One region of the Cellulomonas dongxiuzhuiae genome, then DNA from elsewhere that is predicted to be linked to it. Evidence: riboswitches for the same ligand, from Rfam matches in the RefSeq annotation. Region 1 holds a riboswitch; each other region holds the start of a gene.
What was found. Region 1 has a riboswitch for thiamine pyrophosphate ahead of thiO (glycine oxidase ThiO). Riboswitches for the same ligand answer to the same signal wherever they lie in the genome.
Positions count from the first base shown of each region.

Region 2: another riboswitch for thiamine pyrophosphate. It lies ahead of KKR89_RS14985 (ABC transporter substrate-binding protein); the one in region 1 lies ahead of thiO (glycine oxidase ThiO).
Region 3: another riboswitch for thiamine pyrophosphate. It lies ahead of KKR89_RS01105 (thiamine ABC transporter substrate-binding protein); the one in region 1 lies ahead of thiO (glycine oxidase ThiO).
Region 4: another riboswitch for thiamine pyrophosphate. It lies ahead of thiD (bifunctional hydroxymethylpyrimidine kinase/phosphomethylpyrimidine kinase); the one in region 1 lies ahead of thiO (glycine oxidase ThiO).

Region 1 is NZ_CP076023.1:506,360-513,949, reverse strand. Features, by position in the region: gene KKR89_RS02420 (cellulase family glycosylhydrolase) at 1-1,575, shown strand, start outside; gene KKR89_RS02415 (hypothetical protein) at 1,588-2,031, opposite strand; gene KKR89_RS02410 (DUF5995 family protein) at 2,205-3,002, shown strand; gene thiE (thiamine phosphate synthase) at 3,027-3,698, opposite strand; TPP riboswitch at 3,715-3,822, shown strand; gene thiO (glycine oxidase ThiO) at 3,813-5,021, shown strand; gene thiS (sulfur carrier protein ThiS) at 5,018-5,332, shown strand; gene KKR89_RS02390 (thiazole synthase) at 5,329-6,186, shown strand; gene KKR89_RS02385 (ThiF family adenylyltransferase) at 6,199-7,449, opposite strand; gene KKR89_RS02380 (glycoside hydrolase family 9 protein) at 7,568-7,590, shown strand, end outside.
Region 2 is NZ_CP076023.1:3,305,355-3,312,944, reverse strand. Features, by position in the region: gene KKR89_RS14995 (cohesin domain-containing protein) at 1-507, shown strand, start outside; gene KKR89_RS14990 (amidase family protein) at 555-2,387, shown strand; TPP riboswitch at 2,563-2,656, shown strand; gene KKR89_RS14985 (ABC transporter substrate-binding protein) at 2,843-3,868, shown strand; gene KKR89_RS14980 (ABC transporter permease) at 3,865-4,635, shown strand; gene KKR89_RS14975 (ABC transporter ATP-binding protein) at 4,628-5,467, shown strand; gene KKR89_RS14970 (septum formation family protein) at 5,436-5,969, opposite strand; gene KKR89_RS14965 (septum formation family protein) at 6,146-6,691, opposite strand; gene KKR89_RS14960 (mannitol dehydrogenase family protein) at 6,801-7,590, opposite strand, start outside.
Region 3 is NZ_CP076023.1:238,584-246,173, forward strand. Features, by position in the region: gene KKR89_RS01065 (Na+/H+ antiporter subunit D) at 1-1,340, shown strand, start outside; gene KKR89_RS01070 (Na+/H+ antiporter subunit E) at 1,337-1,912, shown strand; gene KKR89_RS01075 (monovalent cation/H+ antiporter complex subunit F) at 1,909-2,406, shown strand; gene mnhG (monovalent cation/H(+) antiporter subunit G) at 2,403-2,786, shown strand; gene KKR89_RS01085 (phytoene desaturase family protein) at 2,802-4,262, opposite strand; gene KKR89_RS01090 (hypothetical protein) at 4,378-4,854, shown strand; gene KKR89_RS01095 (hypothetical protein) at 4,851-5,777, shown strand; gene KKR89_RS01100 (DUF4235 domain-containing protein) at 5,793-6,062, opposite strand; TPP riboswitch at 6,141-6,272, shown strand; gene KKR89_RS01105 (thiamine ABC transporter substrate-binding protein) at 6,359-7,465, shown strand.
Region 4 is NZ_CP076023.1:1,775,555-1,783,144, forward strand. Features, by position in the region: gene KKR89_RS07965 (LLM class flavin-dependent oxidoreductase) at 1-762, opposite strand, end outside; gene KKR89_RS07970 (TrpB-like pyridoxal phosphate-dependent enzyme) at 863-2,173, opposite strand; TPP riboswitch at 2,338-2,436, shown strand; gene thiD (bifunctional hydroxymethylpyrimidine kinase/phosphomethylpyrimidine kinase) at 2,486-3,958, shown strand; gene KKR89_RS07980 (HAD family hydrolase) at 4,005-4,634, shown strand; gene KKR89_RS07985 (DsbA family oxidoreductase) at 4,653-5,405, opposite strand; gene KKR89_RS07990 (quinone oxidoreductase family protein) at 5,402-6,385, opposite strand; gene argC (N-acetyl-gamma-glutamyl-phosphate reductase) at 6,469-7,533, shown strand; gene argJ (bifunctional glutamate N-acetyltransferase/amino-acid acetyltransferase ArgJ) at 7,530-7,590, shown strand, end outside.

The DNA.
Region 1 (7,590 bases):
GACGTGTGGATGGTGGGCCGGCAGGCCTGGTACGTCGCCACGCTCACGGCCCGCTACGCGGCCCACCCCGCGGTCGCCGGGTGGCTGATCTCCAACGAGATGCCGATCTACGGCGGCGAGGGCCGGCGCGACGACGTCGAGGCGTGGGCCCGGCTCATGGTCCACGCGGTGCGGGCCGGTGGTGGGGACCAGCCCGTGTCGATCGGGGACGGCGCCTGGGGCATCGAGCAGACCGGGCACGACAACGGCTACTCGACGGTGGACCTGGGTCGCTTCGTCGACTTCACCGGCCCGCACGTCTACCGCATGGAGTCCGACCAGGTGCGCCAGCACCTCAAGGCCGCGTGGGTGTGCGAGCTCGCGGCCGTCCGCGGGCGGCCCGTGGTGATGGAGGAGTTCGGCCTCTCGAGCGACTTCGTCTCCCCCACCGGCGCCGCCGCGTACTACCGCCAGCTCCTGCACACCACGCTCCTGGCCGGCGCGACGGGCTGGATCGCGTGGAACAACACCGACTACGACACCGTCCTGGGGCAGCGGCCGTACGCCCACCACCCGTTCGAGCTGCACTTCGGCATCACGACGTCCGACGGTGAGCCCAAGCCGCCGCTGCTCGAGCTCGAGCGGTTCGCCGCGACGCTGCGGGAGATCGACCTGCCGCGGTGCTCGCGCGCCCCGGCGCAGGCCGCGCTCGTCGTGCCGTCGCACCTCGCGGCCGACTACCCGTTCACGACCGAGGAGGAGCGCGCGCTCATCGTGCGCACCGGCGAGCAGGCGTACGTCGCGGCACGCGAGGCCGACCTGCCCGTGGGGGTGGTGCGCGAGCAGACCGACGGCGGCCTGCCCGGCGGGTACGACCTGTACCTGCTGCCGTCGGTCAAGCAGCTCTGCGGGCCGTCGTGGGTGCAGCTGGTCGAGCTGGCGGCGGCCGGTGCGACCGTCTACGCGTCGTACTGCGCCGGGGAGTCGCCCGTGCAGCGCGGCCCGTGGTGGATCCGCACCGAGGAGCTGTTCGGCGTGCGGCGCGAGCTCGCGTACGGGCTCGTCGACCCGATCGACGACGACGAGGTCGTGCTGACCTTCGAGGCGGACCTCGGGTCGCTGCACACCGGTGACGTCCTGCGGTTCCGCGTCGCGGGCAACGCCGAGGGCCGCGCGTACCTGCCCGTGACGGTGCTCCTCGCGACGGTCGTCGCGCGCGACGCGCACGGGCGGCCCGCGGTCGTCGTCAAGGACCACGGCCCCGGGCGCGCGGTGCTGTGCACCTACCCGCTGGAGTACCTGGCGAGCGCGCAGGGGCGGGTCAACCCCGAGGACACGTGGCGCCTGTACGACGCGCTCGCCACGGTCGCCGGGGTCGAGCGCCCGGTGCGCGTGCCCGACGACCCCCGGGTGCTGGTCGACCGGCTCGTGCAGGGCGACGGGCGCGAGGTCGTCGTGCTGGTCAGCGAGCACGCGCAGGCCGTGAGCGTCACCCCCGAGGTGGCCGACGGCCGGCTGGAGCAGCTCGACGGGTCGCCGGTCGAGGCCGTGGACCTCGAGCCGTACGGGACGGTGGTGCTGCGGCGGCGGCGATGAGACGTGACCCCGCTACGGCTCGAGGAACTGGTCGGCGATGTTGCTGACCAGGCGGTTCGCGTCGATGTCGTAGCCCCGGCCCGCCGGAGTAGCCGTGATGCGCCTCCCGTCGATCCAGGCGCGCAGCGCGTCCTCGGCTGAGTCGTCGTCCAGCCGACGGGCCCGGAAGACCACGGTCGCCGGTTGGACCGGCATGGCCGCGATCGCCTCCAGCACCGCGAGGTCGTCCGCGTGCTCGCTCGCGTCCTCCGGCGCGAAGCACCGCGGGACGGGTCGGTCCAGCTCCGCGTCCGGGTCCAGCGTCACGATGACCTGTGCCCGGGCCACCGCCCGCGACAATCGGTCGAGCTGGGGCGCGAGCGTGCTGATGGTCCGGTTCCCCGGTTCGCTCACCGCGTGGTTGAGCACCGCCGCTGCGGCGGCGACGGCGTCGAGGGCGTCGGTCGGGCTGATCATGGCTCCTCCTTCGGACGACGGGCCGCGGGAGTGCGACCCACCCTTGCCACGGGGAGGCGAAAAACGGAAACCGGGCGTGCCCCGCGCGCTGCGATCGGCCATCGTGGACGTCACAGGACCGCCACGATCGACGCACGCCACGCGCCCGGTCGGGAGCGGAGAGGAGCCGACGGATGGACGCAGCCGAGACCGGCCGCCCCGGCGCACCGCCCGACGCCCGCGACCTGCGGCGCCTCGCGGGGCTCGCCGGGGACACCCCACCGACGTCGATCCCCGAGGTCGTCGAGCGGCTGGAGGCCATCCTCGACGAGGCCGCGAGGTCCTCACCCCGGGGGCCGGACGACGGCATCGCGTCGTTCACCCGGCTCTACCTCACCATCACCCGCCGGATCGGCGAGATGGTCGCGAGCGGGGAGTTCCGGTCGTCACCGTTCCTGGTGCGGCTCGACCTGGAGTTCGCCGAGCGGTTCTTCCGGGCGTTGCGCGACCACGCCGACGACGCCCGGACGGCGCCCGGGGTGTGGCGCGTGCTGTTCGACAACCGCAGCGACCCGCACGTGGCGCCCGTGAACTTCGCGGTGCTGGGCGTGAACGCCCACATCAACTACGACCTCGCCCCTGCGCTCGTCGCCACCTGGCGCACCGTCCCGCCCGACGGCGACGGCGCCGACAGCGCGCAGCACCACGACTACGACCTGGTCAACGACGTGTTCGCGCTCGAGATGGACGGGCTGCGCGAGGAGCTCGGGTCGCTGCTGTCCGGCGGACCCGACGGCGCACCGTGGGACGTCAGTGCGAACTGGCTCTCCGACCTCGTCGTCACGTTCACGCGGGACCTCGCGTGGATCGAGGCGACACGCGTGTGGCGGCAGGGCGCGACCCCGCAGGCTTGTGCGGACTCGGAGCGACGGCTCGACGCGATCGCCACGTTCATCGGCCAGGGGGTGCTGCGGGCGCCGCTCCCGTTCTGACGTCCGGGCCACGTCCCCGCGGCCTCACCCGGGGACCGGGGCCACGAGCGCACGCAGCCGGGCCGCGGCACGCTGCGGGTCGGACGCCTGCGTGAGCGCGCGCACGACGACCACGCGGCGCGCGCCCGCGGCGACGACGTCGGGGAGCAGCGCCTCGTCGATCCCGCCGATCGCGAACCACGGCGTCGTCGGCGCGGCGGCGGCCACCGCACGGACGGCGTCGAGCCCGACGGGCTCGCGGCCCGGCTTGGTGGGGGTCGCCCGCACGGGTCCCACGCAGAAGTAGTCGACGTCGGGGTCGTCGTCCGCCGCGGCTGCGGCATCGCCGCCGCCCGACGAGCGCCCGAGCAGCACGCCCGGCCCGACGAGCGCCCGCGCCTGCGCGACCGGCAGGTCCCGCTGGCCGGTGTGCAGCACGTCGGCGCGCAGAGCCACCGCGAGGTCGGCCCGGTCGTTGACCGCGAACAGGGCCCCGTGCTCGTGCGCGAGGTCGCGGACGCGGGCCCCGATCGTGAGCTCGTCGACGACGTCGAGCGTGCGGTCACGCAGCTGGACCACGTCGACGCCGCCCGCCAGCACCGCGTGCAGGAACCGGTCGAGGTCGCCGGTCGCGCGCCGGGCGTCGGTGCACAGGTACAGGTGCGCGTCGGCGAGGCGGACGCGGCGTTGCGCGCGGACGTCGGAGGCGTCGGACATGTCGGGCAGCGTAGTGTGGTCGGCGCACGGGAGCCCCGCACGGAGCGGGGCTGAGAGGGCGTCAGAGCCGACCGTCGAACCTGATCTGGGTCATGCCAGCGAAGGGAGCACCCCGTGGCGAGCCCTGCCCGCCCCACCCCCCGCACGTCCTCGGCGAGCGTCGACGTCCTGGTCGTCGGCGGCGGGATCATCGGCCTGACCGCCGCCTGGCGCGCGCTCCGCGCCGGGTCGCGCGTCACCGTCGTCGACCCGGACCCGGGCGGCGGGGCCACGCACGCAGCCGCCGGCATGCTCGCGCCCGTCTCGGAGGCCGAGCACGGCGAGCACGGGCTCGCGCGCGTCAACGTCGCCTCGGCCGCCCTGTGGAGCGGGTTCGCCCGCGAGCTGACCGCCGCGTCCGGCGTGGACGTCGGCCTGGCGGCGTCCGGCACGCTGACCGTCGCGTACGACGCGGCCGACGCGCAGCGGTGCCGCGACCTGCTCGCGCTCCAGCGGTCCTGGGGCCTGGACGTGCACGAGGTGACGTCGGCGGAGGCCCGCGAGCGCGTCCCGCTGCTCGGGCCCCACCTGGGTGCCGCGACGTGGGCGGCCGGTGAGCAGCACGTCGACCCGCGTGCCGTGGTGCGTGCGCTGCGCGCGGTGCTCGGCCGGGACGCGCGCGCCCGCGTCGTGCCGGCCGCCGCCGCCGGGCTGGTGCGTGACGGCCGGGGCGACGTCGTCGGCGTCCGCACCGCGGACGGCGGGACCCTGCGTGCCGACCTCGTCGTGCTCGCCGCGGGGGCGCGGTCGGCGGACGTCGTGCGCGACGTGCCGGAGGTGGCGGTGCCCGTGCGTCCCGTGGTCGGCACGACGCTGCGGCTCGACGCGCGCGCGGCACCCTGGTTCGCCGGTCTGCCCGTGCTGCGCGGCACCGTGCAGCACCGGCCCGTCTACCTCGTGCCGCGCGCGAGCGGTGAGGTCGTCGTCGGGGCGACGAGCGACGAGGGCGCAGCGCAGGACGGCACCCGCTCCGGTGACGTCTTCGCGCTGCTGCGCGACGCCCGCGCGCTCGTCCCCGGCATCGACGAGCTGCCGCTGGTCGACGTCACGACGCGGGCCCGCCCGGCGACGCCCGACCACCTGCCGCTGGTCGGGCACAGCGGCGTACCGGGCCTGCTCCTCGCGACGGGGCACCACCGCAACGGCGTCCTGCAGACGCCCCTGACGGCCGCGACCCTCGACGCCCTGCTCGCGGGCACCGACCCGCCCGACGCCGCACGGCCGTGCGACCCGCAGCGGATGCTCACCCGCACCGCACCGACCACCTCCGGAGGCCCCGCATGACCCAGACGCGCACCACCGACCCCCGCACGGCCGACACCGAAGAGCTGCCGGTCGTGGCCGCGGCACCCGCCCAGGTCGTGACGGTCAACGGCCTCCCGCAGCCGTGGGACCCCGGCCTGACGGTGGCGACCGTCGTCCAGGGCCTGCTCTCCGACGCCACGACCGCTCCCGCGGGGTGCGCCACCGGGACCACGCCCACGGGTGTGGCCGCGGCGCTCGACGACGCGATCGTGCCGCGCGGCCTGTGGACGCACACCCCGGTGCCCGCCGGCGCGCGGCTCGAGATCGTCACGGCGGTGCAGGGCGGATGACCACGCCGACCGCCCCCGACGCCCCCGCCGCGGCGCCCGTCCTCGCGCCGTGGGACGGGGACGACCCGCTCGTCGTCGCCGGGACGGTCGTCGGGCCGCGCCTCGTGCTCGGCACCGGTGGCGCACCGAACCTCGACCGGCTCGAGGACGCGCTCGTCGCGTCGGGCACGCGCCTGACCACCGTCGCGCTGCGGCGCGTCCGCCCGGGCGGCGAGCAGTCGGTGTGGGCGCTGCTGACGCGCCTCGGCATCCGCGCGCTGCCCAACACCGCGGGCTGCTTCACGGCGCGCGAGGCTGTGCTGACCGCCGAGCTCGGCCGTGAGGCGTGCGGGACGTCCTGGGTCAAGCTCGAGGTGCTCGCGGACGACGTCACGCTGCTGCCCGAGCCGTTCGGGCTCGTCGAGGCCGCGGACCGCCTGGTCCGCGAGGGCTTCACGGTCCTGCCGTACACGGGCGACGACCCCGTGGTCGCGCGGCGCCTGGAGGACGTCGGGTGCGCGGCCGTGATGCCGCTGGGCTCCCCGATCGGGTCGGGGCTCGGCATCCTCGACCCGCGCAGCATCGCGGCCATCGCGGAGCGCGCGCAGGTCCCGGTGATCCTCGACGCGGGCGTCGGGACCGCGTCGGACGCCGCGCTCGCGATGGAGCTCGGGTGCGACGGCGTGCTCGTCGCGTCGGCCGTCACGCGGGCCGCGGACCCGCCGCGGATGGCCCGCGCGATGGCGCTCGCGGTCCGGGCCGGGCGCGCGGCGCGGCTGGCCGGGCGCATCCCGCGCCGCGAGCACGCGCTCGCGTCCTCGCCGACGGACGGGCTGGTGGGACGCCCGCCCGGCAACCTCGACCTGGCCCTGTGAGGGCGGCCGCGCTCAGTACCGGCTGAGCGTCGGGTCGACGTCGTCGACCCAGGCGAGCACGCCACCGGCGACCTGCACGACGTTGTCGCGTCCAGCGGCGTGCGCGGCGTCGACGACGCGCTGGGACCGGGACCCGGCCTTGCAGTACACGGCCACGAGCCGGTCGGTCGGCAGGTCCGCGAGCGCGTCGGCGCCGCGCGGGCCGAGCAGCTGCCCGGCCGGCACCAGGACCGACCCGGGGATCGTGACGATGTCGCGCTCGAACTCCTCGCGCACGTCGAGCACGTACGGCGGCGCCGCCGAGTCGAGCAGGTCACGCAGCTGGAGCACCGAGATCGCCGCATCCGCCGAGACCCGTGCGGGCGACGGCACGGCGCAGGCCTCGACCTCGGGCTCCGCGACGTGGGTGACCGGCGGGCGTGTCGGGTCGGCGACCACGCGCAGCTCGCGCCACGTCACGTCCGCGGCGTCGTAGATCGCGAGCCGGCCCAGCAGCGAGCGCCCCGCACCCGTGACGAGCTTGACCGCCTCGGTCACCATGACCGAGCCGATCGTCGCGCACAGCGCCCCGAGCACCCCGCCCTCCGCGCACGTCGGCACCGTGCCCGGCGCGGGCGCCTCGGGGAACACGTCGCGGTACGTCACGGGCGCGTGGCCCTGCGGCGGGCTGGACCAGAACACGCTGACCTGGCCGCGGAACCGCTCGAGCGCCCCCCACACGTGCGGCACGCCGGCGATCGACGTCGCGTCGCTCACGACGTACCGGGTGGCGAAGTTGTCCGAGCCGTCGAGCACGAGGTCGTAGCGCGAGACGATGTCGAGCGCGTTGGCCGCGGTCAGCCGCACGGGGTGCACCTCGACGGTCACCTCGGGGTCGGCGGCGAGCACCGCCTCGCGCGCGGAGTCGACCTTGCGACGGCCCACGTCGGCGGTCCGGTGCAGCACCTGGCGCTGCAGGTTCGACTCGTCGACCACGTCGTCGTCGACGATGCCGAGCGTGCCGACGCCCGCAGCCGCGAGGTAGAGCAGCGCGGGGCTGCCGAGCCCGCCGGCGCCGACCACGAGGACGCGCGCCGCGGCCAGGCGCCGCTGCCCGCTGACGCCGATGCCCGGCAGGTTGAGGTGCCGGGCGTGGCGGGCGAGACGCGCGGGGGCGAGCGGCGGGCCCTCCGGCACGAGCGGCGCGCGGTCCGGCGCCCCGACGGTCGTCCCAGGTGCAGATGTCACGTGAGTCCCCCTCGACGGCCGACGTGCCGCGTCCATTGTGCCGCGAGACGCCGACCGCCGGCCGCGGCGTCCGAGGACGGGACCGGCACGGCCCTCGTCACGCACGCTCGCCTCGCCGCGCGCGGCTCCCGGACCCGGTCGTAGGCTGCCGCGCGTGAGCCGGCCGACCTGGTCCGT
Region 2 (7,590 bases), 1.2 Mb from region 1:
CTCCTCGCGTTCGACTCCGTGACGGACGCGCCCGACGGCGGGTTCGACGACGTCACGAGCGGCACCGGCTCGGTGACGGTGCGGCACACGCGGCTCGGTGCGTCCCCGGGCCTCACGGGCACGGTCGCCACGACGGTGCGCCTGCGCACGCTCGCCGGCGGCACGGCGACGGTCACGCTGTCGGGCCTGACGCTCGTCGGCTCCGACGGGGCCACGGTCGCCGCCGCGGACGTGACGTCCGTCGCCGTCGAGGTCGCGCCCGCGCCGACGCCCGGCCCGACGACGACGCCCGGCCCGACGGCGACGCCCCCGACCCCGACGACCACCCCCGAGGCGACCGCTCCCGTGCCGTCGCCGTCCGCGACGGCCGGCGCTGCGGCGTCCGGTCCGGGCACCGGGACCCTGAGCGCGACCGGCGCCCAGGTGGGTGGCCTGCTCGCGCTCGCGCTCGGTGCGGTCGCGCTCGGTGCGTTCCTCGTGCGTCGCCGGACGGCGGCCGCCCGATGAGCCGCCCCGGCACCGCCCCGACCGACCCGACCCGCAGGAGCCGACCCGTGGACCGACCGCAGCTGCGCCGCAGCGTCACCGCCGTCGCGGTGACGGGCGCCCTCGCCCTGGCGGGGGCCGTCGCGGCACCCGCCACCGCCGCACCGGCCGCCGCCGCGCCGGGCGGAGCCTTCCTCACCCCGTACCTCACCGAGCTCGACGTGACCGGCGACCGCCAGGTCACCACCGCCGACCTCGACGTCGTCGCCGCGCACCTCGGTGCGACCGCCGGCTCGTCCGGCTGGACCGAGGTCGCGGTCGCCGACGTGGACGGCGACGGGACCCTCACGCTCACGGACCTCGCCCAGGTCTCCCAGCGCATGGTGTACGACGACGGCGCGTTCGAGCTGGTCGAGGCGAGCGTCCTGGACATGCAGGCCGCGATGAACGCGGGCGTCACGACGTCCGTCGAGATCACGCAGGCCTACCTCGAGCGGATCACGGCGTACGACGACACGCTCGTCGACACCGGGGCGGGCGGCCGGCCGCTCAGCTCGATCATCGCCGTCAGCGACGTCGCGCTCGCCGCGGCGGCCGCCGCCGACGCCGAGCGTGCCGCGCACGGCATGACCAGCCCCCTGCTCGGCGTGCCGGTGGCCGTGAAGGACAACTACGACACCCTCGACATGCCCACCACGGGCGGCTGCGGCTGCTGGCAGGACAACCAGACGACGACGGACGCGACGATGGTCGCGGGCCTGCGGGAGGCCGGCGCGGTGGTCCTGGCCAAGGCGGGCCTCGACGAGTTCGCGTACGGGTTCGTCTCCGAGTACTCGGCGGGCCTGCCGGTGGGCGGCACGGTGCGCATCGCCAGCCCGTACGCCACGTCGCGCAGCGCGGGCGGCTCCAGTGGTGGCACGGGTGCCGCGATCGCGGCGAACCTCGCCGGCATCGGGTTCGGCACCGACACCGGTGGCTCGATCCGCGTGCCGTCGTCGTACAACCAGCTGGTGGGTGTGCGTCCCACCGTCGGCCTCGCGAGCCGCGACGGGATCATCCCGCTCGCGCTCAGCCAGGACACCGGCGGGCCGATGGCGCGCTCCGTGCTCGACGCGGCGGTCGCGCTCGACGCCGTCGTGGGCGTCGACGACGCGGACCCGGTGACGGCCTCGCAGGCCGGGCTCGTCCCCGAGTCGTACGCCGCGTCGCTGGACGCCGACGCGCTCGACGGCGCCCGCATCGGGTACCTGCCGTCGATGATCGGCACCAACCGCACCACGGTGCGGCTGTGGGCCGAGGCCCGTGCGGCGCTCGAGGCGCGCGGCGCCACGCTCGTCGAGGTGCCGTCGTCCGCGGAGCTCAACGCGGTGCTCGCCGAGCCGAGCGGCAGCACCGACGAGTTCCGTCGGGACCTCGCCGGGTACGTCGAGCGGCACCTGTCGCCCGCGGTGCAGGCGCGCACGATCGAGGACATCCTCGCGGGCGGCCACTATGTGACGTCCCGCCGGAGCACGTACCTGCAGCGGGCCGCCGTCACGGACGAGCAGTACGAGGCGTGGGCGGGTCCGCAGGGCTCGCACACCCGGGCGCTCGCGAACGGGCGCACGTTCGTCACGCAGCTGCTCGACGACCTCGACCTCGACGCCATGGCGTACCCGAGCGGCACGCCCTACGGCACGCACAGCACCAACATGCGGCTGAGCCCCAACTCGGGTCTGCCGGCCGTGACGGTGCCGATGGGACAGGCGACCGCGGCCGACGCCACGATCACGGGCGCGGGGGTCAACCTCGAGCTGGTCGGTCGCGCGTTCGACGAGGGCACGCTCCTGGGCCTCGCGTACGACTTCGAGCAGACCACGCGGGCGCGCACGTCGCCTGCGCTGTACGGCCCGCTCGGCTGAGCACGCCGCCGCGGGACGCCCGCGGCACCACGGGCAGGACGACCCCCGACCGGGCACCCCGGTCGGGGGTCGTCGTGCGTCCGGAGCCGGCCGGGCCCGTGGCCGGCGGGGCGGTCGGCGGACCACAGTGCGGACGGGACCGCGACGTGCGCGACGGGCCTGGCTAGGGTCGATGCGTCGTGACACGGGGTGCCGCACCAGCGGCTGAGATCACACCCGTCGAACCTGATCTAGGTCGCACTAGCGAAGGGATGTCGCGCATGTCTCCCATGCGTCCACCGCTGCACGCCCACCCGCACCGACGCCGGGGGCCCGCCGCCACCTGACGCCGCCGCGTCCCTGCCTCATCGGTCGCACCCGTCGGTCCCACCCGCGCCCGCGCCCACGTCCGTGGCCGCGTGGCGTCGCTGCGCCGTGCCCGCACGCCCCGCCACCTCGGCCATCCGGAGACTCCCATGCCTCGACCCCGTCTCGCCCCGACCGTCGCCCTCATCGCCGTCGTGCTCGCGTCGGCCGCCTGTACCGACGGACGCGGCACCGCCGCCGCAGCCGACCGCACGGTCGTGCGGTTCGCGCTCGACTGGACCCCCAACACCAACCACACCGGCCTCGAGGTCGCCCTCGCCAAGGGCTGGTTCGACGACGCGGGCCTCGACGTCCAGGTGCTGCCCTCCACAGCCGTCCAGCCCGACGCGCTCATCGACGCCGGCGCCGCCGAGGCGGGCATCAGCTTCCACGGCGACTCCGTCCTCGCGCAGGCGGCCGGTGCCGACGTGGTCGCGGTGCTCGCGCCGCTGCAGCACTGGGCGTCGGCGATCGGCGTGCGCGCCGACGACACGACGATCACCCGGCCCCGCGACCTCGACGGGCGCGTCTACGCCGGGTTCGGCGGCCCCGCGGAGGTGCCGCTGCTGCAGGCGGTGATCCGCGCCGACGGCGGCCGCGGTGATCTCACGTCGGTCACCCTGGGGACCAGCGCGTACGCCGCGCTGTACGCGGGGGAGGCCGACGTCGCGATCCCGTTCGTCGCGTGGGAGGGGCTCGAGGCGCAGCGGCTGGGGACGCCGCTGCGGTACTTCCGGTACACCGACTACGGGTTCCCCGACGCGTACGCGGTGCTCGTCGACGCCCGTCGGTCCTGGGTGGCCGAGGAGCCCCAGGCGGCGGCCGCGTTCGTCGACGCGCTGCGCCGGGGCTACGCGTACGCGGCGGACCACCCGGACGAGGCCGCGGAGATCCTCGTCGCCGCGCACCCCGACGCGTTCGCGGACCCCGCCATGGTGGTGGAGAGCCAGCGCCTGCTCGCGCGCGACTACATGCGCGCCGACGACGGCACGGTCGGCGGCATCGACACCGCACAGCTCGCGGGGTACGGCGACTTCCTGTTCGACCAGGGGCTGCTCAGCGGCCCGGACGGCGAGCCGCTGACGCGTCGCCCCGACTGGGCGACCTACCACGTCGACCTCGGCGGCGGGTCGTGACGGGCACGCCCGGGCGGCTGGCCCCCGTGGGCCTGGGCGTCCTCGCGCTGCTCGCGGCCTGGCAGGTCGTCGTCGCGACGGGCGGCGTGGCGCCCCGCCTGCTGCCGTCGCCGGCGCGGGTCGCGCAGCAGGCGTGGACCCACCGCGAGACCCTGGCGGGGCACACGGGCGCGACGCTCACGGTGACGCTCGTGGGGTTCGCGGTCTCGGTGGTGGTCGCGGGGGCGCTCGCCGTGACGCTCGACCGGCTGCCGCGCCTGCGGGCGGGCGTCGTGCCGCTGCTGGTCGCGTCGCAGACCGTGCCCGTGCTCGTCGTCGCGCCGCTGCTGGTGCTGTGGTTCGGGTTCGGGCTGGCGCCCAAGGTCCTCGTCGTGACGCTCGTGACGTTCTTCCCGGTCGCGCTGGGCCTGGTCGAGGGGTTCGCGGCGGCCGGCCCCGGCGCGTCGGCGCTGCTGGCGACGATGGGGGCGAGCCGCCGGCAGGAGTTCGTGCACGTGCGCCTGCCCGCCGCGATGCCGCGCTTCTTCACGGCCCTGCGCATCGCCGTGACGTACGCGGTGGTCGGCGCCGTGGTCGCGGAGTACGCGGGCGCCGTGCAGGGGCTGGGCACCTACATGACGATGCAGCGCGCGGCGTTCCGCACCGACCTCGTCCTCGCCGCGGTCGGGGTGTGCGCCGCGCTCACGCTCGTCCTGTACGCGCTGACGTGCGGCGTCGAGCGCCTGGTCGTGCCGTGGGCGCGGCCCCGGCGGGTGCGTCGTGGGTGACGCGCTGCTGCAGGTCCGCGACGTGCACCTCGCGCTGCCCGCGCCCGGGGGGCCGCGGGCGGTCCTGGCGGGCGTCGACCTGCGCGTCGAGCGCGGCTCCTTCACGTGCGTCGTCGGCCCGTCGGGCTGCGGCAAGAGCACGCTGCTGGGCGTCGTCGCGGGGCTGCGGCACCCGGACCGCGGGCAGGTGCTGCTCGACGGGCGCGACGTCACGGGCACCACGGGCCACGCCGCGTGGATGCCCCAGGACGACCTGCTGCTCGAGTGGCGCACGGTCGTCGACAACGTCGCCCTCGGGCTCCAGGTGCAGGGGCTGCGCCGCCGCGAGGCGCGGGCGCGCGTGCGGGACCTGCTCGCCGGGTTCGGCCTCGCCGAGCACGCCGACGCGCGCCCCTCGGAGCTGTCCGGGGGCTTGCGCCAGCGCGCCGCGCTGGCCCGCACGGTCGTGCAGGGCCGCGACGTCCTGCTGCTGGACGAGCCGTTCGGCGCGCTCGACGCGCTCACCCGGCTGCACCTGCAGCGCTGGCTCGCCGCGACGTGGGCCGCGCACCGCTGGACCGTCGTCATGGTGACCCACGACGTGCGCGAGGCCGTGACCCTCGCGGACGAGGTCGTGCGCCTGTCCGACCGGCCCGCCCGCGTGGCGGTCCGTCACGTCGTGGACGACCCGCACCCGCGGCACCCGGCAGCCCTAGGCGCCGGGACCCGGCGCGTCGAGGCCGAGGTGCTCGCGGGTCTGGGGGTCCTCGACGGGCAGGACGCCCCCGGCGCGCCGGTAGGCGGCCGGGGGACGCCCGGTGTCAGAGCGCCGAGTCGCGCATCGACCCCGTGATGTCGGCGTCGGGGTGCAGGAGGATGCACTGGACGACGTCGTCGCCCTGCGCCCAGCCCTCTTCGGAGGGGGAGAAGAGGGTGTAGTCGAGGGTGGACTCCTCGTAGGCCTTGCCGACGAAGCCCGCGAAGGCGTCGTAGCAGAACTGCTCGGCGACGGTCGGCGTCGTGGCGTCCGCGGCCTCCGTCAGGGCGAGGTCGGAGCGGAACTGCTCCTCGGTGAGGGTCGTCTCGGCGTAGATCTCCGCGTCGTGCGGGTCGCCGCACGGGATGGTCGACACCGACGAGATCGAGGTCGCCTCGGAGAGGGCGGCGTAGTCGAAGCAGTCGCCGAGCTGCAGGGAGAAGACGTCGGCCTCGGCCGATGCGGTGATCTCGCCGCCCGGCTCGTCGCGCTGCGCGGGCTCGGCGGTGTCACCGAGGATCCCGCAGCCGGTGAGGGTGGCCGCGAGGGTCGCGGCCAGGAGGGGGACGGTCAGGAAACGGAGGGGACGAGGGCTCATGCCGAGCAGTGAACCAGCGCCGGGCGCCTGTCCCGGACCGATCGGGCGTGCCGGACGGGATGAAGACCTGGGAATCGGCTGTGGGGTGCGTCACCCTCCCCGACGGCGACCGGTGAGCGGGCGTGGTGCCGTCGGGAAGGGGTGACGAGGTCGGGTGACGGTGGGAGCCGCCGACGTCAGAGCGTGGAGTCGCGCATCGACCCCGTGAACCCGCCGTCCGGGTGCAGGACGATGCACTGGACGACGTCGTCGCCCTGCTCCCAACCCTCCTCGGAGGGGGAGAAGAGGGTGTAGTCGAGGGTGGACTCCTCGTAGGCCTTGCCGACGAAGCCCGCGAAGGCGTCGTAGCAGAACTGGTCCGCGACGGTCGGTGTCTCGGTGTCCCCGGCGGTCGTCAGGGCCAGGTCGGACTGGAACTGCTCCTCGGTGAGGGTGGTCTCGGCGTAGATCTCCGCGTCGTGCGGGTCACCGCACGGGATGGTCGACACCGAGGAGATCTCCGTCGCCTCGGACAGGGCTGCGTAGTCGAAGCAGTCGCCGAGCTGCAGGGAGAAGACGTCGGCCTCGGCCGAGGCGGTGATCTCACCGCCGGGCTCGTCGCGCTGCGCGGGCTCGGGGCTGTCACCCAGGACGGAGTCGAGGACGCCGCAGCCGGTGAGGGCCGCCGCGAGCGCGACGGCGAGCACGGGGGCGGTCAGGAAGCGGAAGGATCGCGTGGTCACGGCGAGTAGTGAACCAGCAACCGGGGGTCCGGTGTGCCCGGTTTTCGACCTTTTCCGCGAGCTTCCTGGATGCCGGCTGTGTCGTGGCGCGTGGGAGCCGCCATGCTCCTCAGCGCACGGCCGCTGCCGGGGTCAGGTCGCGCAGCTCCGCTCGCACCGCGTCGCGGAACGCGCTCGACGCCGCGACCTGCTCGGGGAAGACCTCACGCAGCGCGAGGACCCGGTCGGTGGGGTCCGGGCCGGTCACCGCATCGGCCAGGAGGGCGGCCAGCGGGTCGTCGAGCGTCACGCGGCGGCCGGCCACGACGAGCTCGCCCGTCGTCGTGGCGCGCAGGTAGGCGACCCAGCCCGCGACCGCGCGCGCGGCCGCGTGCGGCACGCTGCCGGCCGCGAGCCGGTCGGCGACGGTCCCGAGCAGCCGCACGGGCAGCTTCTGCGAGCCGTCCATCGCGACCTGCAGGGTCGTGTGCCCGGTGCGGGGGTTGGCAAAGCGGTGCAGCACCTCGTCGCGGTAGGCGGGCAGGTCCAGGCCGTCGGGCGCGACGAGCGTGGGCAGCACGTCCTCGTCGACGAGCGCACGGACGAGCGCCTCCAGGTCCGGGTCGGCGACGGCCTCGGCGATGGTCGCGTAGCCGCGCAGCGCCCCGTGGTACGCCAGCGTCGAGTGCGTCGCGTTGAGGATGCGCAGCTTGGCCCGCTCGAAGGGTGCGACGTCGTGCGTGAACGTCGCACCGGCGTGCTCCCACGCGGGCCGCGGACCGGCGAAGTCGTCCTCGACCACCCACTGGAAGTAGGGCTCACCGGCGACGAGCGCCTCGTCGTGCAGCCCCAGCAGAGCCTCGGCCTCGGCGCGGTGGGCGCCGCTCGTCGCCGGCACGATCCGGTCGACCATGCTGGAG
Region 3 (7,590 bases), 270 kb from region 1:
TCAGCCTCGTGGCGGACCGCCTGTCGGCCCTCATGCTCACGGTGTCGTCCGTCGTGATCCTGTGCGTCCTGATCTACTCCCTGGCGCAGGGCCGCGAGGACGGTGAGCGGTTCGCGCCCATCTCGATCTTCCACCCCACGTACCTCGTGCTGTCGGCGGGCGTCGCCAACGCGTTCCTCTCCGGCGACCTGTTCAACATCTACGTGGGCTTCGAGATCCTGCTCGCGGCGTCGTACGTGCTCATCACGCTGTCGGGGACGCGCGAGCGGATCCGTGCCGGGACGATCTACGTCGTCGTCGCGATCCTGTCCTCGGTGCTGTTCCTCGTCGCGATCGCCGCGATCTACGCGGCCGTGGGCACCGTCAACCTCGCGCAGCTCGCGATCCGGCTGCCGGAGGTGGACCCCGGGGTCCGGCTGGTGCTGCAGTGCATGCTGCTGCTGGCGTTCGGCATCAAGGCGGCCGTGTTCCCGCTGTCGTCGTGGCTGCCGGACTCCTACCCGACGGCGCCGGCGCCCGTCACGGCGGTGTTCGCGGGCCTGCTCACCAAGGTCGGCGTCTACGCGATCATCCGGACGCAGTCGCTGCTGTTCCCGGGCGGGCGGCTCGACGACATCCTCATGTGGGTCGCGCTGGCGACCATGGTCGTGGGCATCCTCGGCGCGGTCGCGCAGGACGACGTCAAGCGTCTGCTGTCCTTCACGCTCGTCAGCCACATCGGCTACATGATGTTCGGCATCGCGCTGGGCAGCGTGCACGGCTGGAGCGCCGCGATCTACTACGTCGCGCACCACATCACCGTGCAGACCGCGCTGTTCCTCGTCGTCGGGCTCATCGAACGCTTCGGGGGCACGACGTCCCTGGACCGCCTCGGCGGGCTGGCGAAGATGACGCCCGTGCTGGCGGTGCTGTTCTTCGTGCCCGCGATGAACCTCGGCGGCATCCCGCCGTTCTCCGGGTTCCTCGGCAAGGTGGGGCTGCTGGAGGCGGGCGTCGAGCTGGGCACGCCGACCGGGTACGCGCTGGTCGTGGGGTCCGTCGTGACGTCGCTGCTGACGCTGTACGCGCTGATCAAGGCGTGGAACAAGGCGTTCTGGCAGAGCCCGCCGGAGGAGCTGCCCGCCAACCGGGTGCCGATGATGATGGTCGCGCCCACGGCCGCGCTCGTCGTCGTGAGCCTCGCGCTCACCGTCTTCGCCGGCCCGCTGTACGGCTACACGGGACGCGCCGCGCAGACGCTGCAGGAGCGCTGGCCGTACATCGAGGCCGTGCTGCCCGACGGTCAGCGCGGCGAGGGCGAGTCGCAGCGTGCGGCCGACGACGCGGAGGTGGGGGGATGAGCCTGCACCCGCGCCGCACCGGCTGGCGCTTCCAGTGGGCGACGATCGCCTGGCTCACCGTCGTGTGGGTGCTGCTGTGGGGCGACGTCACGTGGGGCAACATCGTCAACGGCGCCCTGCTGGGCATCCTCGTCACGGTCGGCCTGCGCATGACGCCCGTCGACTTCCACGGCCGCGTGCACCCGGTGGGGCTGCTGGTCCTGCTGGGGCGGTTCGCGGTCGACCTCGTGCGGGCGTCGTTCGAGGTCAGCGTCGTGGCGCTGCGCCCCCGGTACACGCCGCGGGGCGCGGTGATCTGCGTGCAGCTGCGCAGCCACTCCGACCTGTACCTGACGATGACGGCCGAGCTCGTGTCCCTCGTGCCCGGGTCGATCATCGTCGAGGCGCACCGGCTCACCGGACGCCTGTACGTGCACGTCCTGGACGTCGAGACCAGCGGCGGCGTCGAGAAGGCGCGCCAGAGCGTGCTCGACCAGGAGGCGCGGGTGCTGCGGGCGCTCGCGTCCGACCAGGAGCTGGCGGACGCGGGCCTGCCGCGCGGACGTCGTGACCGGGAGGTGGCGTCGCGATGAGCCCGTTCGACGTCGTCGTCGTGATCGGCGGGGTGCTGCTGACCCTCGGTGCGGCCCTCGCGATCGTGCGGGCCGAGAAGGGGCCGTCGATCCTCGACCGGACCGTCGCGCTCGACATCGTCGTCACGACGATGATCGCCGCCGTCGCCCTGTACGCGGCGTACTTCCGGCGTGCCGACGTCGTGCCCCTGCTCGTCGTGCTGTCGCTCGTCGGGTTCGTGGGCTCGGTGACGGTCGCGCGGTTCGCGTCCGTCGAGCCCGAGGGCGAGGGCCGGGTGCGCACGCGTGAGGAGGTCGCCGCCGAGGAGGCGGAGAAGCGCCGCCTCGAGCAGGAGGAGGAGGAGACGCGCCGCCGTCGCCGCCGCGTGGTCGAGGCCGAGGAGCAGGCCGTCGCCGACGCGGAGCGCGACGTCCCGTCGAGCTCGCGCGACACCGTCGAGCCCGAGCCGGACGACGAGCACCACGGCGGCCCCGCCGACGAGGAGGCACGATGAGCGCCACGATGTGGGAGGCGGCCGCGGACGCCGTGTCGATCATCTGCCTGCTGGGCGGCGCGTTCTTCGCGTTCGCCGCGGGCGTCGGCGCCCTGCGCTTCCCCGACCTGCTGGCCCGCATGCACGCCGGCACCAAGCCGCAGGTGCTGGGCCTGATCCTCGTGCTCGTCGGCCTCGCGCTGCGCCTGCGCGAGGGTGGCGCGGTGTGGGCGCTCGTGCTCGTGGCGATCTTCCAGATGCTCACGGCACCGGTGGCCGCGCACATGGTCGGGCGCGCGGGCTTCCGGACCGGCAAGGTCCGCAACGACCTGCTGGTGGTCGACGAGCTGACGCGCGACCTCGACGACACCCAGACCGACGGGACCGGCGACGACGTCTGAGGCGTCGCCCGTCCGTCAGGCGGCGAACACCGACCGGACGCGGATGCCGAACTCGCGGCGCAGCGCGCGGCTCGCGGCGAACCACCCGCCGAGCCCGTGCACGCCGGGGCCCGGCGGGGTCGCCGCGGAGCACAGGTACACGCCGTCGGCACCGGCGGCGTACGGGTCGAGCGTCGGCGTGGGCCGCGCGAACATCTGCGGCAGGTCCACGGCGCCCGCGGAGATGTCGCCACCGACGTAGTTGGCGTTGTGGTGCGACATCTGCGACGCGGGCACGCACCGGGACGCCACGACGACGTCCCGGAACCCCGGGGCGTACCGCTCGATGTGCCGCGTGACGGCCTCGGTCGTGTCGACGTCCGACCCCGCCGGGACGTGCGCGTAGGACCACAGGGGACGCAGGTCGCCGCTGCGGCGGCCGTCGTCGACGACCGACGGGTCGCTGACCAGGCACATCGGCAGCTCGGCGTGGCGCCCCGCGTGGACGTCCGCCTCGGCGCGCGCCATCTCGGCGCGCGTCCCGCCCACGTGCACGGTGCCGGCGCGCGCGACGTCGGGGTGCTCCCACGGCACGGGCGCCGACAGGACGAAGTCGACCTTCGACGCGGCGTCGCCGTGCCGGTAACGCTCGAGCGCCGCGCGCCGGCGGGCGGGCAGCTCGTCGCCCAGCACGTCCACGAGCCCGCGGGGCGTGGTGTCGAACAGGTAGCACCGGGCGGCCGGGAGGTCGGCGCGCGAGCGTACGGGGTGGTCGGTGACGACCGTCCCGCCGTGCGCGCGCAGGTCTTCGACCAGTGCGGCGACGATCGCGCCCGAGCCGCCGCGCGGGATCGGCCAGCCCTGGCCCGCGTGCGCCAGGGACGCCAGGAGCAGGGCCGTGCCCGCGCCGGCGAGGCTGGGCAGGCGCGAGATGGCGTGCGCGGCGACCCCGGTGAGCAGCGCGGGGGCCACGTCGCCGCGGAACCGCGCGCCCCACGCGGGCGTGCCCTGCTCGGCGACGCCCAGGCCGAACCGGGCCGCCCCGACGAGGCCGCCGGGTACCAGGCCGGCGGGGATGCTGCGCTTGTCGCCGAGGGCGACGCGCACGACGTCGTCGGTGTGCCGCGACAGGGCACCGACGAGCGAGCGCCACGCGGGCCCGTCCTCGTCGAGCCCCGCGACCGTCCGGTCCAGGTCGTGCCACGCGATCCCGGCGCGGCCGTCGGGCAGCGGCTGGGCGAACGAGACCTCGGGGACCAGCAGCTCGACGCGGCGCTCGAGCCCGAACGCCTGGAAGAACGGGGACGCCCACGCCATCGGGTGGACCGCCGAGCAGACGTCGTGCACCACGCCGTCGGCCAGGCCGAGGTCCAGCGTGCGTGCGCCGCCGCCGACGGTGGGCTGTGCCTCCAGCACGGTGACGGACAGCCCGGCGCGCGCCATCGTGACCGCAGCAGCGAGACCGTTGGGTCCGGAACCGACGACGACGACGTCCATGGGCGCCATTCTCGCGTCGTCCACGTCCAGGACGCGAACTCGCCCCCGGGTGCCGTGCCCGCCCGTAACCTGACGACCTGGACATCCGGGGCGCCGCGAGAAGGTCGAGGGACGTGTGGGCGACGGTCGTGAGGCAGGCCTGCTGTCGACGGGCGCACCCGCGGACGACGAGACGCGCGAGCGCCGCCGGGCGCGGGGCGTGACCTGGTCCGCCGTCGGCCTCCTGCTCCTCGTCGCGGCGTTCCAGCACGAGCTGTGGCCGCTGACCGCCTACCGGCTGTTCAGCGACGTGCGCACGGGCACCGCGGCGTCGGTCGAGCTGGTCGCGGTCGCACCCGACGGCACACGCACGCCCGTGCGCCTGGACCCGCGCAACCCGGTGGTCGCCACGACGGGCCGGCAGTACCCACGCGTCCGCGACGCCGCCCCGGGCGAGCAGCGGGCGATGGTGCGGGCGTGGCTGCGGGCCGCGGGCATCGACCCCGGAGGCGTCGCGGACGCGCGGTTGGAGCGGGTCGTGCTCGAGCTGGACCCCGACACCGGTGAACGGCGCGAGACGTCCCGCACGCTGCTCGTCGAGGTCGCCCCGTGATCACCGCGGCGCCCGTGGTCATGCGCCGCCGGGAGCTGCTCGCGCGCGTCGACGACCGGCTGGTCGCCCCGGGCCCGGCGTTCCGCCTCCTCGAGGTGCACACGCTCGTCGCGCTCGTCATCGGGCTGCGGCTCGCGACCCGCGACTGGACGCTCGTGGCCGAGCGGCCCGAGGTCCTGACGTTCCGCGCCACCCTGGTCGGCTGGTTCCCCGCGCCGGTGCCGCCGTGGCTGCTCGTGGCCCTGCAGGTCGCGGGCCTGGTCGGCGTGACGCTCGTCGTCGCCCGTCGCAGCCCGCGCGCCGGCTTCGCGCTCGCGTGGGTCGCCTACACGGTCCTGGCGGGGCTGTGGGGCAGCTCGGGCAAGGTCATGCACAACGACGTCCTGACGGTCACGGTGGGTGCCGTCCTGCTGCTCGCCCGGGTGCCCGGCAGGGACGTGGGCGCGCGCGACGAGCGGGTCGCGTGGGGCTGGCCGCCGCGCGCCGCCCTGGCTGTCGTCGCCACGGTGTACTTCCTCACGGGCGCGCAGAAGCTGCGGCACAGCGGCATCGACTGGGTCGTCGGCGACAACATGGCGTGGGTGCTGCGCTGGGGCAGATCCCCGTTCGGTGACGGGTTCACCCACCTGGTCGCCGACCAGCCGTGGCTGCCGCAGCTGCTCGCCGGCGGCGCGATCTGCCTCGAGCTCGGTGCGCCCGTGCTGCTCGCGCTGCGCGCCACCCGGATCCCGTTCGCGCTGGCCGTGCTCGTGATGCACGGGAGCATCTGGGCGTTCCTCGGCCTGGACTACTGGGCGTGGGTGCTCACCGTGGTGGCCGTGGCCGTGCCGCTGGGGCTGCCGCGCGACGTGCCGCTGCGCGAGGCCCCCGCTGCGCTCGTGCGTGCGGTCGCCGCGCGGCGGGGTGCCGCGCGGCGACCGTAGGTCAGCCGACGACGGTCAGCCGACGATGCGCGCGGCGATCTTCGCGGCGCCGCGGGTCGCGAGCACGCGCGAGAGCCCGATGGCCGCGCCGGTGACGGCGGCCGCCGCGGCGACCTCGCCGAAGTTGATGTCGTCTTCGCTGGAGTCCGCCGCGGGCGGCTTGTGGCCCCTGGTCTTCTCCCACACCGAGTCGATCACGCGGTGCACCACCCAGGTCGCCGCCAGCGCGACCACCGCGCCCACGATCTTGGCGCTCATGGACTGCTTCTTCTCGTCGCTCGTCATCCGGGCCTCCTCGTCGTCCTCGCCTGCACGGACGCTACCCGTCATCGGGCGATCCCACAGGTCGGGGTTAGGATCGCCCCTGAACGACAGGGGAGCGTCAGCTGCCGGGCCCGACCGGGTGCGGCACGAGGACGCTGAGAGTGCGGACCACCGCAGACCCTCGAACCTGATCCGGTTGGTACCGGCGTAGGGAGTCGGGCTTCTCTCCTCCCGTGGTCGTCGTGCGCGGCCCGGTCCCCGGTGCCGTGCGCGGCGGGCGCGGGACCTCTCCGACCACGACGGAGGACGACCGCGACATGACCACCCCCCGGCCCCGCACCGCCGCACGCACCCGAGCCCGGCACGCCGCCGTCCCCGCGGTCGCCGCCGCAGCGCTGCTCGCGCTGACCGCGTGCTCGGCGACCGGCGGCCCGACGGCGGACGGGGCGACCGCCGGGGCCGGCACGGTCACGCTGGTGACGCACGAGTCGTTCGCGCTGTCCGACGGCCTGCTGGAGCGCTTCGAGGACGAGTCGGGGCTGAGCGTGCAGGTCGTGCAGCAGGCGGACGCGGGCGCGCTGGTCAACCAGCTGGTCCTGACGAAGGACGCGCCCCTGGGCGACCTCGTGTTCGGCATCGACAACGCGTTCGCGTCGCGCGCGCTCGACGAGGGCGTCGTCGTGCCGGTCGAGATCGACGCCCCGGCGGTGCAGGACGCCGCGGAGCACGCCGTGCCGGGCGACGAGGACGGCGCCCTGACCGCCGTCGACCTCGGCGACGTGTGCCTCAACGTCGACACCGCGTGGTTCGCGTCCCGCGGCGTGCCCGAGCCGACGACGCTGGAGTCGCTGCTCGACCCGGCGTACCGCGACCTCGTCGTCGTGCCCGACCCCGTGACGTCGTCCCCGGGCCTGGCGTTCCTGCTGGCCACGGTCGGGGCGTTCGGCGAGGACGGCTGGGTCGACTACTGGGCGGGCCTGCGGGACAACGGGCTGCAGGTCGCCGACGGCTGGTCCGAGGCCTACTACACCGACTTCACCGCGGGCGGCGGCGACGGCCCGCGCCCCGTCGTGCTGTCGTACGCGTCGTCGCCGCCGTACACCGTCCCCGAGGGCGGTGACGCCCCGACGACGCGCGCGCTGCTCGACACGTGCTTCCGCCAGGTCGAGTACGCGGGCGTGCTGGCGGGGGCGGCCAACCCCGAGGGCGCCGCGCAGCTCCTGGAGTTCCTGCTGTCCGACGACGTGCAGGCCGACATCCCGGTGTCGATGTACATGTACCCGGTGAGCTCGAGCGTCGACCTGCCGCCGGAGTGGGTGTCGTGGGCGCCGCTCGCGGAGAAGCCGTTCACGGTCGCGCCCGCCGACGTCGCGGAGCACCGCGAGCAGTGGCTCACCACCTGGTCCGACACGGTCATCGGCTGACCCGTGCCCGCCGCCCCCGCGTCCGGCCCGGCCACCGCGCCCCCGCCGCCGGCCCCGCACCGGGACCCCGCGCCCCGTCCGCGGGGTCCGCGGGGTGCCGGTGCGCCGCCCGGTGGCGGACGCGC
Region 4 (7,590 bases), 1.3 Mb from region 1:
GCGTGCCACCTTCTCCTCGGCGTCGTGCCACGCCTCCTGCGTGGTGTCACGCACGAGCGTCGTGACCCGCAGGCCGAACTCGAGCGGGGGGTGCCGCCGCCCGACCTCGTCGCTCAGTGCCCGCAGGCGCGCGACCCGCTCGGCGACCCCGTCGAGCGGCTCGCCCCAGAAGAGCTGGACGTCGGCCTCGGCGGCGGCGACGCGCTCGGCGGCCGGCGACGCGCCGCCGAAGTAGAGGCGCGGGTGCGGACGGCCCGGGCGAGCCACGGGGCGCGGTGCGAGGGTCGAGTCGTCGACCCGGTAGTGCTCGCCGTGGAACGTGACGTGCTCCTGGGTCCACAGGCGTCGGACGAGGTCGAGGAACTCCCGCGTCCGCGCGTACCGCTGCGCCTGGTCCCCGGCCGTGTCGCCGTACTGCGCGACGCCGTCGTGCCCGCTGACGACGTTGACGAGCAGCCGACCGCCGGACAGCCGGTCCAGGGTCGCGGCGGCGCTCGCGAAGTGGGCGGGCTGCCAGTAGCCGGGGCGGACGGCCACGAGCGGCTGGAAGGTGGTCGTGCGGGCAGCGAGCGCGGTGGCGACGGTGAACGTGTCGGGCCGGCCCCACCCCGTCCCGATGAGCGCACCCTCCCACCCGTGCGCCTCGGCGGCGCGCGCCAGCTCGGTCGACAGGTCGAGCGAGCCCCAGCCGTCGGCCGTGTCGTCACCGCGGTGACCGGGCTCGACGGTGTTGGGGATGTACCAGAGGAAGTGCGTGCCCATGCGGACTCCTTGTGCCGGTGTGCCTCCCCGAGACGATAAGCCGACAAGAAGGGTCAAGATAAGACGGTGCCCACGTCGTGGTCACGGCCCTGCCGTGACGTCAGACGTAGTCGTGGTAGGCGGGCAGGTCCAGGACGCCGTTGCCCGACAGGCCGATGAGGATCGTCTCGTCCGTCGTCGCGGCCCGCGCGTGGGCGAACGCAGCCGCCAGGGCGTGCGTCGACTCGGGCGCCGGGATGATGCCCTCGGCCCGCGCGAACTCGATGCCGGCGGCGAAGGCGGCGTCCTGCTCGACCGCGACGGCGTCCAGGAGCCCCAGCGCGTAGGCGTGGGAGACCATCGGAGCCATGCCGTGGTACCGCAGCCCGCCCGCGTGGATGGGCGGCGGCACGAAGTCCTTGCCGAGCGTGTGCATCTTGAGCAGCGGCGTCAGGCCCGCGACGTCACCGAAGTCGTACCGGTACTCGCCCTGGGTCATCGACGGGCAGGCCGCCGGCTCGCAGGCCACGACGCGGGTCGTCGCCCCGTCGCGCAGGTTGCGGCCGAGGAACGGGAAGCTCAGCCCCGCCAGGTTCGACCCGCCGCCAGCGCACCCGAACACCACGTCGGCGGTCTCGCCCAGCTCGTCGAGCTGCGCGAGTGCCTCCTGACCGATGACGCTCTGGTGGAGCAGGACGTGGTTGAGCACCGAGCCCAGCGCGTAGTGCGCCTTCGGGTCGTTCGCCGCGACCTCGACGGCCTCGCTGATCGCCATGCCCAGCGACCCCGTGGTCGTCGGGTCGGCCGCCAGCATCGCGCGGCCCGCAGCGGTGAGGTCCGACGGTGACGGGTGGCACGTCGCGCCGTACGTCTCCATCTGCATGCGCCGGTAGGGCTTGCCGTCGTAGGACGCGCGGACCTGCCAGACCTCGCACCCGAGGCCGAGCAGCGCGCAGGCCATCGACAGCGAGGCGCCCCACTGCCCGGCGCCCGTCTCGGTCGTGAGCCGCGTGATGCCCTCGAGGGCGTTGTAGTACGCCTGCGCGACGGCGGTGTTCGGCTTGTGCGAGCCGGCGGGGGAGCCGCCCTCGTACTTGTAGTAGATCTTCGCGGGCGTCCCCAGCGCGCGCTCCAGGCGTCGCGCGCGCAGCAGCGGTGCCGGGCGCCACAGGGCGTAGATCTCCCGGACCGTCTGCGGGATCTCCACCCACCGCTCGGTCGAGACCTCCTGCGCGATGAGCGCCATCGGGAACAGCGGCGCGAGGTCGTCGGGCGTCAACGGCTCACGCGTGCCCGGGTGCAGCGCGGGCGGGCACGGCTCGGGCAGGTCGGCCGCGAGGTTGTACCAGTGCGTCGGGACGGCGGACGGGACGACGGTGCCGACCGGGTCGGTCAGCGGTGCGGGTCGGGTCGTGCCGGGGGAGGTGGTCATCTCGCCTCGCAGGTTCGGGCGCGGGGGCGCGCGTGGTCGGAGCCGGACCGCCCGCGTAGGTCCCGCCGTCGACGACCCGCACGGGGAGCGTAGCCCCCGGTGCCTGCGCGCGTCCGAGGGTCGAGACCACGAGATGGCGGGCCGGACGCCACGGTCTAGGGTCGACCCGAGACACGGGGTGCCCTGTACCGAGCAGGGCTGAGATCACACCCGTCGAACCTGATCTCGTTCGTACGAGCGAAGGGATGTCCTCATGACGTCTGCCGTCCTGTCCCCGCACGACCTCGCCGCCGCGCTGCCGGCGCTGACCCGATGAGCTGCGCAGGCAGCCGCGTGCGGGTCCTGTCCGTCGCGGGCACCGACCCGACGGGGGGCGCGGGCATCCACGCGGACCTCAAGTCGTTCGCGGCGCACGGCGCGTACGGCATGGCCGTGGTCACCGCGCTCGTCGCGCAGAACACGCACGGCGTGCGGGCGGTCCACGTGCCCGACGTCGCCTTCCTGCGCGCCCAGCTCGACGCCGTGAGCGACGACGTGACGGTCGACGCCGTCAAGATCGGCATGGTCGGCACCCGGGCCGTGGCGGACGAGGTCGCGGCGTGGCTCGCGCACACGCGGCCCCCGGTGGTCGTGCTCGACCCGGTCATGGTCGCGACCAGCGGGGACCGGCTGCTCGACGCCGACGCGCAGGACGCGGTGCGCCGGCTGGTCGCGCAGGCGGACCTCGTGACCCCCAACCTCCCGGAGCTGGGCGTGCTGCTGGGTGAGGGCACCGCGGCCACGTGGGCCGACGCGGTGCGCCAGGCCCGCCGGCTCGCGACCGCCGCGGACGTGACCGTGCTGCTCAAGGGCGGCCATCTGCCGGGGGACGCGAGCCCCGACGCCGTGGTCGACGCGACCACGGTGACCGAGCTCGACGCGGTTCGCGTGAGCACCACCAGCACGCACGGCACGGGCTGCTCGCTCTCGGCGGCCGTCGCCGCCCTGCGGCCCCGTCGGCCCGACTGGGTGACCGCGGTCCGCGAGGCGAAGGAGTGGCTCACCGGCGCGATCGCCGCGGGCGAGGCGCTCGGGGTCGGGTCCGGACGCGGGCCCGTCGACCACCTCCACCACGCACCCGCCCTCGGCGCGCGGCCGTTCAGTGCCGACGCGTGGGACCGCGTCGCGGACCTGCGGGCCGCGTGCGACGACCTGCCGTTCGTGCGCGGGCTCGCCGACGGGTCGCTGCCCGTCGAGGAGTTCGAGCAGTACCTCCACCAGGACGCCCTCTACCTCGCGCAGTACTCCCGCGTGCTCGCGCGGGCGAGCCAGCTGGCCCCGGACGGCGTGGCGCAGGTGTTCTTCGCGCAGGGCGCTGCCCGCTGCCTGGACGTCGAGACGCTTCTGCACGCCGAGCGCCTGGCACGCGCGGGGACGCGCTGGTCCGGCCCGGCGAGCGCCGCCACGACCGCGTACGTGGACCACGTGCTGGCCGTGGCGGCCACGGGCTCGTACGCGGAGGTCGTGGCCGCGGTGCTCCCGTGCTACTGGCTCTACGCGGACATCGGCGCCCGCATCCTGGTGCGCGCCGGTGACCTGGCGGGGCACCCGTACGGGGACTGGGTCGGGACGTACGGCGACCCGGCGTTCGCCGCGGCCTCGGCGCGGGCCTGCGACCTGGCCGACGCCGCCGCTCGCGAGGTCGGTGCCGCGACGCGCGCGCGGATGCTCGCGGCGTTCGTCACGTCGTGCCGGCACGAGGTCGCGTTCTTCGACCAGGTCCGGGCGCTCGCGCCGTCCCGGTGACCGCGGGGGGCGGCGCCGGGCGACCCGGGCGGCACGGTGCGGCAGAGTGGTCGCCGTGGACGTGCGCGCCGTGGTCCTGGACGTCGGGGAGACGATCGTCGACGAGACGCGCGCCTGGACCCGGGCCGCCCACGACGTCGGTGTGACGCCGCTCGCGCTCATGGGGGTCCTGGGCGCGCTGGTGGAGCGCGGCGAGCCGCACGCGCGCGTGTGGGACGTCCTCGGGGTCGACCCACCGGTGACGCGGTCGACGATCGGCGCCGTGGACCTCTACCCCGACGCGCTCCCCACGCTGCACGCGCTGCGCGCGGCCGGGTACGTCGTCGCGATCGCCGGCAACCAGCCGGCGGCCGCCGAGGAGCAGCTGCGTGCCGCGGGCGTCGACCTCGGGCTCGTCGCGTCGTCAGCGCGCTGGGGCGTCGCCAAGCCCGCGCCGGCGTTCTTCGCGCGCGTGCTGAGCGAGCTCGACCTGCCGCCGGGCCAGGTGCTGTACGTCGGCGACCGCCTCGACAACGACGTCCTGCCCGCCCGCGCGGCGGGCATGCGGACCGCGTTCCTGCGTCGTGGACCGTGGGGCTACGTGCACGCCCTGCGGCCGGAGGTGGCGCTCGCCGACGTGCGGGTCGACTCGCTCACGGAGCTGACCCGCCTGCTCGGCGGGCCGCCGCCGGGATGACGCGCGGCCGGCGGGCCGCTAGCAGGAGCCGTCGGTGCAGGCGTCGCCGACCGGCACGGCAGCGAGCGGGTTGGCGTCCCGCCACCCGGCGTCGAGCAGCTGGGCGAAGACCTCGGCCGGCTGCGCCCCGGACAGCGCGTACCTGCGGTCGACGACGAAGAACGGCACACCCGTGACACCGATCTCCCGGGCGGTGGCGAGGTCGTCGCGCACGGCGTCCGCAGCGTCGTCCGCGGCCAGGGCCGCCGCGACGCGTGCGTCGTCCCAGCCGTGCGCGGCGAACCCGGCCCGCGCTGCGAGCGTCACCAGGGCGCCCTCGGCGCCGAGGTCGACGCCCTGCTCGAAGTGCGCCGAGAACAGCGTCTCCATGGTGGCCTCGACGAGCGGTGACCCGCCCGCCGCGCGCGCGAGGTGCAGCAGCCGGTGGGCGTCGAACGTGTTGAACGCCAGCGTGCGCGCGAAGTCGTACCGCAGGCCGTCACCGGCGGCGGCGCTCGTGACGTGCGCGAACATCTGCTCCACCTGCTCGCGCGGCAGCCCCTTCATCTCGGCGAGGGCGTCGATCTCGGGCCGCCCGGGGCCCGTCGGTGTCTCGGGGGAGAGCTGGTAGGAGCGCCAGACCACGTCCACGTGGTCGCGGTGCGGGAAGTCGCGCAGCGCGGCGGCGAACCGGCGCTTGCCGACGTAGCACCAGGGGCACGCGACGTCGGACCAGATCTCGACGGTCAGGGTGCGGGGCGGTGCGGCGAAGGTGGGGACGGCGAGGTTCACGGGAGCAGGAGCACCTTTCCGGTGGTGGCGCGCCCCTCGAGGGCGCGGTGGGCGTCGGCGGCGTCGGCCAGGGGGAACGTCGCGCCGACGCGCACGTCGAGCGCGCCCGCGACGACGGCGTCGAAGAGCTCGGTGGCGCGCCACACCAGCTCGTCACGCGTGGCGGTGTAGTCGCCGAGGGTGGGGCGCGTGACGTACAGCGAGCCGGCGGCGTTGAGGCGCTGCAGGTCCACGGGCGGCACCTGCCCCGAGGAGGCGCCGAACAGCACGAGGGTCCCGCGCCGGGCGAGCGAGGCGAGCGACGCGTCGAACGTGTCCTTCCCGACGCCGTCGTACACCACGTCGACGCCCCGGCCGCCGGTGAGGTCGCGCACGAGCGCCGGCAGCTCGGTGCCGAGATCCGACAGCTCGCGGTAGCGCACGACATCGGCGGCTCCCGCCGCGCGCGCCAGGTGCTCCTTGTCGGCCGACCCCACCGTGGAGACCACCCGCGCGCCGCGTGCCGCGGCCAGCTGCGTGACGAGCAGGCCGACGCCGCCCGCACCCGCGTGCAGCAGCACGTCGTGCCCCGCGGCGAGGGTGAACGTCGAGGCGACGAGGTAGTGCGCCGTCATGCCCTGCATCGGCAGGGCCGCCGCGGTGGCGTCGTCGACGCCCGCCGGCACGGGCAGCGTGTCGGCCTCCCGCACGGCGACCAGCTCGGCGTAGGAGCCGGGTGCGGACGACCACGCGACGCGGTCGCCGGGCGCCAGGGTCGTCACGTCGGACCCGGTCTCGACCACCTCACCCGCGCCCTCGGATCCCACCACGTGCGGGAACCGCATACGGTAGATGCCCCGACGCCGGTAGGTGTCGATGAAGTTCACGCCCGCCGCGGCCACGCGCACGACGACCTCGTCGGGCGCGGGTCGGGGGTCGGGGACGTCGGTGACCTGGAGGACCTCCGGGCCGCCGGCCCCGGTCGCGATGACAGCGCGCATGTATGCCGCAACCGCCGGGCACCGGTGACCTGTTCCCGCGCACGCCTTGGTATTTGTCTGCACTCGACTGTATGTTCATGCACATGACGTTCACGGTGGCGGTGGCCGGAGCCAGTGGGTACGCCGGCGGAGAGGTCCTGCGGCTGCTGCTCGACCACCCGCAGGCACGCATCGGCACGCTCACGGCGCACTCGAGCGCCGGCACGCCGCTCGGCGCCCACCACCCGCACCTGCGCGACCTCGCCGACCGCGTGCTGGAACCGACGACCGCCGAGGCGCTCGCGGGCCACGACGTCGTCGTCCTCGCGCTGCCGCACGGCGCGAGCGGCCGGGTCGCGGCCGAGCTGGAGGCCCTGGGGGAGGACCCCGTCGTGCTCGACCTCGGCGCCGACCACCGGCTCGTCGAGCCGGGCGACTGGGAGACGTACTACGGCAGCGCGCACGCCGGCACGTGGACGTACGGCCTGCCGGAGCTCGTGGTCGGCGGGTCGCGGGGCCGGCAGCGCGAGCGCCTCGCCGGTGCGCGGCGCATCGCGGTCCCGGGCTGCAACGTGACCGCCGTGACGCTCGGCCTGCAGCCCGGCGTCGCCGCGGGGCTGCTCGACACCACGGACCTCGTCGCCGTGCTCGCCGTCGGCTACTCCGGTGCCGGCAAGTCCCTCAAGCCGCACCTGCTCGCGTCCGAGGGTCTCGGTGCGGCCGTGCCCTACGCGGTCGGCGGCAGCCACCGCCACATCCCCGAGCTGGCCCAGAACCTGCGCAGCGCGGGCGCGGGCGACGTCCGCACGTCGTTCACGCCCGTGCTCGTGCCCATGCCGCGCGGCATCCTCGCGACCGCCACGGCCCGGCTCGCCCCCGGCGTCACCGCCGACGACGACGCGCTGCGCGAGGTGTGGCGTGCCGCCTACGCCGACGAGCCCTTCGTGCACGTGCTGCCCGCGGGCGAGTGGCCCACCACGGCGTCGACCACCGGGGCGAACACCGCGCTCGTCCAGGTGGCGCTGGACGCCCGCGCCGGGCGCGTCGTGACAATCACGGCGATCGACAACCTCGTCAAGGGGACGGCCGGCGGCGCCGTCCAGTCCCTCAACCTCGCGCTCGGGCTGCCGGAGACGCTCGGCCTGCCCCGGAACGGGGTCGCCCCGTGACCGACCACCTGGGACCCGCGCTCGCCGGTACGTCACCCGGCACGTCGCCCGGCGTCA